DNA from 2 places in the Streptomyces sp. Edi2 genome. Region 2 is predicted to be linked to the other one. Evidence: riboswitches for the same ligand, from Rfam matches in the RefSeq annotation. Region 2 holds a riboswitch; the other holds the start of a gene.
What was found. Region 2 has a riboswitch for glycine ahead of gcvT (glycine cleavage system aminomethyltransferase GcvT). Riboswitches for the same ligand answer to the same signal wherever they lie in the genome.

Region 1 (3,398 bases), 5.3 Mb from region 2:
AGCTCCTGGATGAGCGTGAGATAGCCCTGGGCCTGGGCGGCCGGCGCGAAGGGGTGCAGCTGCCCGAAGGCGGGCCAGGTGACCGGCTCCATCTCGGTGGTCGCGTTCAGCTTCATGGTGCAGGAGCCGAGCGGGATCATGCCGCGGTCCAGTGCGTAGTCCTTGTCCGCGAGGGTGCGCAGGTAGCGCAGCATCGCGGTCTCGGAGCGGTACTGGTGGAAGACCGGGTGGGTGAGGTAGTCGTCGCTGCGCAGCAGGTCCTGCGGCAGCGTCTCGGCGGCGGCCGCGTCCAGCTGCTCGACGTCGCCGTGCACCCCGAAGGCGCCCCAGACGCCGGCCAGCTGCGCACGCCCGGTGGTCTCGTCGCACGCGATACCGACGAGGTCGGCGTCGACCTGCCGGAGGTTGACCCCGGCCTCGCGGGCGGCGGCGACGACCTCGGCCGCCCGGCCGGGCACCCGCGCGGTCAGCGTGTCGAAGTACGCGCCGTGCACGATTTCCACCCCGCCGGCCCGCAGGCCTTCGGCGAGGACCGCGGCGTAGCGGTGGGTGCGGCGGGCGATCGTCCGCAGCCCCTCGGGGCCGTGGTAGACGGCGTACATGCCGGCCATGACGGCGAGCAGCACCTGCGCGGTGCAGATGTTGCTGGTGGCCTTCTCGCGGCGGATGTGCTGCTCGCGGGTCTGCAGCGCAAGGCGGTAGGCCTTGTTGCCGTCGGCGTCGACGGAGACGCCCACCAGACGCCCGGGCAGGCTGCGGGCGAACTGGTCGCGGACGGCCATGAAGCCGGCGTGCGGCCCGCCGAAGCCCATCGGGACGCCGAAGCGCTGGGTGGTGCCGACGGCGATGTCCGCGCCGAGCTCGCCGGGCGAGGTCAGCAGCGTCAGGGCGAGCAGATCGGCGGCAACGGTGACGACCGCGCCCAGCTCGTGGGCCTGCTCGATCACGGCGCGCGGGTCACGGACCGCACCGGAGGCGCCGGGGTACTGCAGCAGCACGCCGAACACACCTCGCTCGGCGATCTCGGCCGGGATGCCGTCGGACAGGTCGGCGACCACGACCTCGACGCCGGTGGGCTCCGCACGGGTCTGGATCACGGCGATGGTCTGCGGCAGACAGTCGGCGTCGACCAGGAAGATGCCCTGCTTGACCTTGCCGACCCGGCGGGAGAGCGCCATCGCCTCGGCGGCCGCGGTGCCCTCGTCCAGCAGCGAGGAGCCGGAGGTGGGCAGACCGGTCAGCTCGGCGACCATCGTCTGGAAGTTCAGCAGCGCCTCGAGGCGCCCCTGCGAGATCTCCGGCTGGTAGGGGGTGTAGGCCGTGTACCAGGCCGGGTTCTCCATGACATTGCGCAGGATCACCGGCGGGGTGAACGTGCCGTAGTAGCCGAGTCCGATCATGGACGCCAGCACCTGGTTGCGGTCCGCGAGGCCGTGCAGCTCCTGCAGCACCTCGGCCTCGGTACGGGCCTGCGGCAGCCCGAGCGCCTCCGCGCTCTTGATCACATCGGGAACGGCGGTGTCGGTGAGCTCGTCCAGCGATCCGAACCCGATGTGCGCGAGCATCTTCGCCTGCGCCTCGTGGTCGGGACCGATGTGCCGCCGCTCGAAGGGGGTGCCGCGTTCCAGCTCGGTCAAGGAGATGCGATTGGTGGTCATCTGCGGGGGCCTCCTGGTCGTACGACCTACGAGGGGCACCACGGCACGGGTGCCCGGACGGCCTCCCCCTCTGTCATCTCAACCTGAGAGCTTCACCGGCCCGCGCGAGGCGGCCCGGCTTTCACCGTCGGTGAGGAGGGGTCCCGGAGCTGTGCCTTCCGCGGCCCGCCCTGCTTTCCAGAGTGACCTCGCCCACGCGGTACGTGTGCCTGAGAGATTCCGGGGAGGATTTGCTCCTTCGGCGCCCTCGCCGCGAACGACAAAGGACTCTCCCGCACGGGGTCAGCGGCCATTGGCCAGCCTACCAGCGCCGCACTCGAAGGATCCTTCGAGTGGCCAGGGCATGAAATGTGCCGTTTGGTTGTTGTCAGAGGGCAGTTGCGACCAATTGGAGGGACCGTGCAAACCGATATCGATCCCCGGAGCCTGATCGGCCGCAAAGCGTTCGACCGTAACGGCGCCAAAATAGGCACGATCGACGAGGTCTACCTCGACGACGCGACGGGGGAACCGGAGTGGGCGGCCGTGCGCACCGGACTCTTCAGCCGGGACGCGTTCGTCCCCCTCGAACCCAGCAAGATGGTCGGTGAGGGCCTGCACATTCCTTACGACCGCAAGCTGATCAAGGACGCGCCGGACTTCGGCGTCGGCCGCCATCTCTCCCCTGAGCAGGAACTTCAGCTCTATCACCACTACCGACTGGATATCTCCTCCCCGGCCTCCGACCCGGTGTCCTCGCCCGGCTCGGGTGACAAGGACTTCGGCAGGATCGCCGGCTCGGACGACTGACCGTCCGCCGGCCCCCCGCCCACCAGCGGCAGGGGCTCCCCCGGCCGCAGCGCCGGATCCTCGACAGCAAAGGTCCGCACCCTCCCCGGTGCGGACCATGGCGTTTCGAAGCGTACGGTCACCCTCCCCACCCCGCTCCCCTGCACCCAGCCCGCGCCGTACTCGTCGTGCACCACGTCCAGTCCGGGATGCCAGCGCCGCGGCCGGTCCTCCTCGGCCTCCCGCGCCGCGGCCGCGCCACCGGACAGCTCCGCCGCCGCCCGCGCGGCCTTCTCCGCCTCCGCCGCCTCCCGCTCCGTCGCCACCTGAGCGAACAGGTCTTCCTGTGTGAAGTCGGCCAGGCCGCTGACCCCCACGCCCAGCAGCCGCACCCCGCCGGTGGTGTCCACCATCTCCAGCAGCCGCACGGCGGCCTCCCGTATCACCGCGGGGTCGTCGGTGGGCCCACGCAGCGTCTCGGAGCGGGTCAGCGTCGAGAAGTCGTAGTTGCGCACCTTGACGACCACCGTCCGCCCGGAGCGCCCGGCGGCCCGCAGCCGCTCCACGCAGCGGTCCGCCAGCCGCAGTACCTCGCTCCGCACCCGCGCCCGGTCGGTCAGATCGACCTCGAAGGTGTCCTCGACCGAGATCGACTTCGCGTCCCGCTCGGCCACCACAGGACGGTCGTCCCGCCCCAGCGCCATCGCATACAGCCCGGCACCGTGCGCCTTGCCCAGCAGCCGCACCAGCTCGGCCTCGCCGGCCTCCGCGGTCTCCGCGACGGTGTGGATCCCGGCCCGGCGCAGCGTCTCGGCCGTCGCGGGCCCCACCCCGGGCAGCGTCCGCACCGTCATCGGGCCCAGCAGCTCCCGCTCGGTACCGGGCTCGATCACCACCAGACCGTTCGGCTTGGCCGCCTCGGACCCGATCTTCGCCAGCATCTTGGCGCCGGCCAGCCCCACCGAGCCGGTC
Region 2 (3,398 bases):
CCGCGGGCGAACTCCCGTGCCGGGGCGACGGTGAAGGACATATGCGCGCCGACCGCCCGCAAGAACTCCTGCTCGGAGCTGTAGACCGGGACATAGGCCGCACCGTGCAGCTCGACGGTGGGCAGATCGAGGCCGCGGGTGCCGGGACCGGCGCTCTCCGGTCCGCCGCCGTTGGGCAGCGGCACCCAGACCCTGCTGCGGCCCAGCACCTCGACGATCCGGCCACCGGCGCCCGGGTGCCCGGCCGCGGCGGCCAGCACCTCTTCGAGCTCGTTCGCCGGCCACGCCAGCTGCGGTATCCCCTGCTGCGGAAATGTCATGTGCACCCACCCGTTCCGAACCGCGCCATCTGGCCAAAGACCCTAGACGAGAAGGCGTGCGGAGGGACCCTCGGGGCACGGTGGCGGTGCGCTCAGTCGAAGCTGACCGTCTCCAGGGCGCTCGCCGCCCGCCGGTCGAGCAGGACGGCCGAGTGGCAGCCCTTCGGCAGCCGGGCCGACTCGGCCGCGCCGACCAGCCTGCCCACCGCCCCGCGGTGCCGCGCGAAGGCGTACCCCGACACCCCGCGCCCCCGCGACTCCTGGCCGGACAGCGCCACCTCGGGCGGCACATCGAGCAGCACCAGATGCAGCCCGCGGCCGCCGCGCACCGCCGACCGCGCGATCCAGCCACGCACCCACGCCAGGGTGCCGCAGTCGTGCACCACCACGCTGCCCCCCGAGCGCAGCGCACGGCCCAGCGTCAGGTAGTGGGCGGCCCGGACCAGCGGACGGTAGAGGGCGTACGGCAGCCGGCGCAGCCTGCCGTGCTCCCAGCGCTCGCGGACGTCCTGCGAATCGATGCGGTGCACCACGGCGCCGTGTGCGTCCAGCGGCGGTACGACACGGTGCATCAGGGTGCTCTTGCCGCTGCCCGGCAGACCGGAGACCACCACCAGGTCACCGGCCGGGAACCGCAGCTCGGCGGCCCCCCTCGCCCGTCCGCGGCCCCTCAGGTCCACGACTTCGGCGCCGCGCCCGGGCCGGACGACGGGCCGCGGCCTCCGGCCGGCCCGGGGCCCGGCGGCGGGCGGCACCGCGGGCGCGGTCGCCGGAGGCGCGACGGCCGGAGGCACGACGTCTGAAGTGGCTCCGAATGCCGCTTCACTGTGCACGCGATCGTCCTCCCCGTCCGGTTCTGCTCCGGTTCGAGTCCGTCCCCTACCCGCAGAGTGTCAAGAAAAGGTAATGCCCATCAAGGCTATTGTCCGATCTGCCCACGTCACGGGCGGGGTGACAGCAGGGGCTCCTCTATCGGGCGATCCCGTGCAATGATGTGGCCGCCACGTGCACATCGCGTCTCACCTGTGCACCGCCAACTGCATACCGGCCGTTTGAACCCGCGCGGGAGAGTCCCCGGCCGCCATGGCGGGGCGCCGAAGGAGCAAGTCCTCCCTTGAATCTCTCAGGCCCCTATACCGCGCAGGCGAGGCAGATCTGAAAAGCGAGCCGCAGCCCGGCACACGGGGCGGCTCCACCCAAGGTGCAAACCGGGTCCGTTCGCGGGATCCCGGTGAACCTCTCAGGTTCCGATGACAGATGGGGAGAACGTCTTGTCACCCCTGCCTGGGAGCCCGGAACCATGACTGATGCCCCCCGCCGTACCGCGCTGGACGCCACCCATCGTGCGCTCGGCGCCACCATGACCGACTTCGCCGGCTGGGACATGCCGCTGCGCTACAGCAGCGAGCGTGACGAACACATCGCCGTCCGTACCCGCGCCGGCCTGTTCGACCTCTCCCACATGGGCGAGATCACCGTCACCGGCCCGCAGGCCGCCGACCTCCTCGACTATGCGCTGGTCGGCAACATCGGGGGCGTCAGGACCGGCCGCGCCCGCTACACCATGATCTGTGAGGACCAGGGCGGCATCCTGGACGACCTGATCGTCTACCGCCTGGCCGACCAGGAGTACATGGTCGTCGCCAACGCCTCCAACGCCCAGGTGGTGCTGGATGCGCTGACCGCGCGGGCGGGCGGCTTCGACGCCGCGATCCGCGACGACCGGGACGCCTACGCGCTGCTCGCGGTGCAGGGCCCGGAGTCGCCCGGGATCCTGAAGAAGGTCACCGACGCCGACCTGGACGGCCTGAAGTACTACGCGGGCCTGCCCGGCACCGTCGCCGGCGTCCAGGCGCTGATCGCCCGTACCGGATACACCGGCGAGGACGGCTTCGAGCTGTTCGTCCGGCCGGCCGACGCGGTCGCCCTCTGGGAGGCGCTGACCGAGGCCGGCCAGGACGCCGGTCTGGTGCCCTGCGGCCTGTCCTGCCGGGACACTCTGCGCCTGGAGGCGGGCATGCCGCTGTACGGGCACGAGCTGACGACCTCGACCACGCCGTTCGACGCGGGTCTGGGCCGGGTCGTGAAGTTCGAGAAGACGACCAACAACGGCGACTTCGTCGGCCGTACGGCGCTGGCGGCCGCCGCCGAGCGCGCCGAGGCGAACCCGCCGCGCAAGCTGGTCGGCCTGATCGCCACGGGCCGCCGGGTCCCGCGCGCCGGCTACCCGGTCGTCGCGGCCGACGGCACGGTCATCGGTGAGGTCACCTCCGGGGCCCCCTCTCCCACCCTCGGCAAGCCGGTCGCCATCGCCTACGTCGATGCCGCCTACGCCACACCGGGCACCGAGGGTGTGTGCGTGGACATCCGTGGAAGCCATGAGCCGTACGAGGTCACCGCTCTGCCGTTCTACAAGCGGCAGAAGTAGCACAGACAGCAGAAGCAGGAGCTCACCCGGGGCGGACCCGGCAGCGGCGCGCACCCGTGCGTCTCACTGTGCAAGCCCCTCCCCCTCGGCGTCACCAGGGGCGACCCCCTTCACCACCACACCCTCGCGTACAGGAGAATCGAGCCATGAGCAACCCCCAGCAGCTGCGCTACAGCAAGGAGCACGAGTGGCTGTCGGGCGCCGAGGAAGGCGTCTCGACGGTCGGCATCACCGAGCACGCGGCCAACGCGCTCGGCGACGTCGTCTACGTGCAGCTCCCCGAGGTCGGTGCCACGGTCGCGGCGGGCGAGACCTGCGGCGAGCTGGAGTCGACCAAGTCGGTCAGCGATCTCTACTCGCCCGTCGACGGTGAGATCACCGAGATCAACGAGGATGTCGTCAACGATCCCTCGCTGGTGAACTCCGCCCCGTTCGAGGGCGGTTGGCTGTTCAAGGTGAAGCTCGGCGGTGAGCCGGGCGAACTGCTCTCCGCCGACGAGTACGCCGCCTTCATCCAGAGCTGAGCCGCCGGCTCCCCGTCCGGCACCGCCCGGGCCAAAGCTCCTCCGGACCCGCCGTCCGGCCGGACCCCGATCGCGCCCCCTGACTCCCCCAGGAAGACTCATGTCGCTTCTGAACAGCTCCCTCCA

Region 1: it holds a riboswitch for glycine, as region 2 does, so the genes downstream of both, gcvP (aminomethyl-transferring glycine dehydrogenase) here and gcvT (glycine cleavage system aminomethyltransferase GcvT) in region 2, are expected to answer to the same signal.

What each region holds. Positions count from the first base shown of each region.
Region 1 covers NZ_JBEJGX010000003.1:1,093,661-1,097,058, forward strand. The annotation lists gene gcvP (aminomethyl-transferring glycine dehydrogenase) at 1-1,658, opposite strand, end outside; glycine riboswitch at 1,719-1,845, opposite strand; glycine riboswitch at 1,846-1,943, opposite strand; gene ABR737_RS08245 (PRC-barrel domain-containing protein) at 2,058-2,447, shown strand; gene ABR737_RS08250 (DNA polymerase IV) at 2,351-3,398, opposite strand, start outside.
Region 2 covers NZ_JBEJGX010000003.1:6,344,223-6,347,620, reverse strand. The annotation lists gene ABR737_RS31350 (enhanced serine sensitivity protein SseB) at 1-320, opposite strand, end outside; gene ABR737_RS31345 (AAA family ATPase) at 413-1,075, opposite strand; glycine riboswitch at 1,374-1,469, shown strand; gene gcvT (glycine cleavage system aminomethyltransferase GcvT) at 1,621-2,748, shown strand; gene gcvH (glycine cleavage system protein GcvH) at 2,895-3,272, shown strand; gene glyA (serine hydroxymethyltransferase) at 3,373-3,398, shown strand, end outside.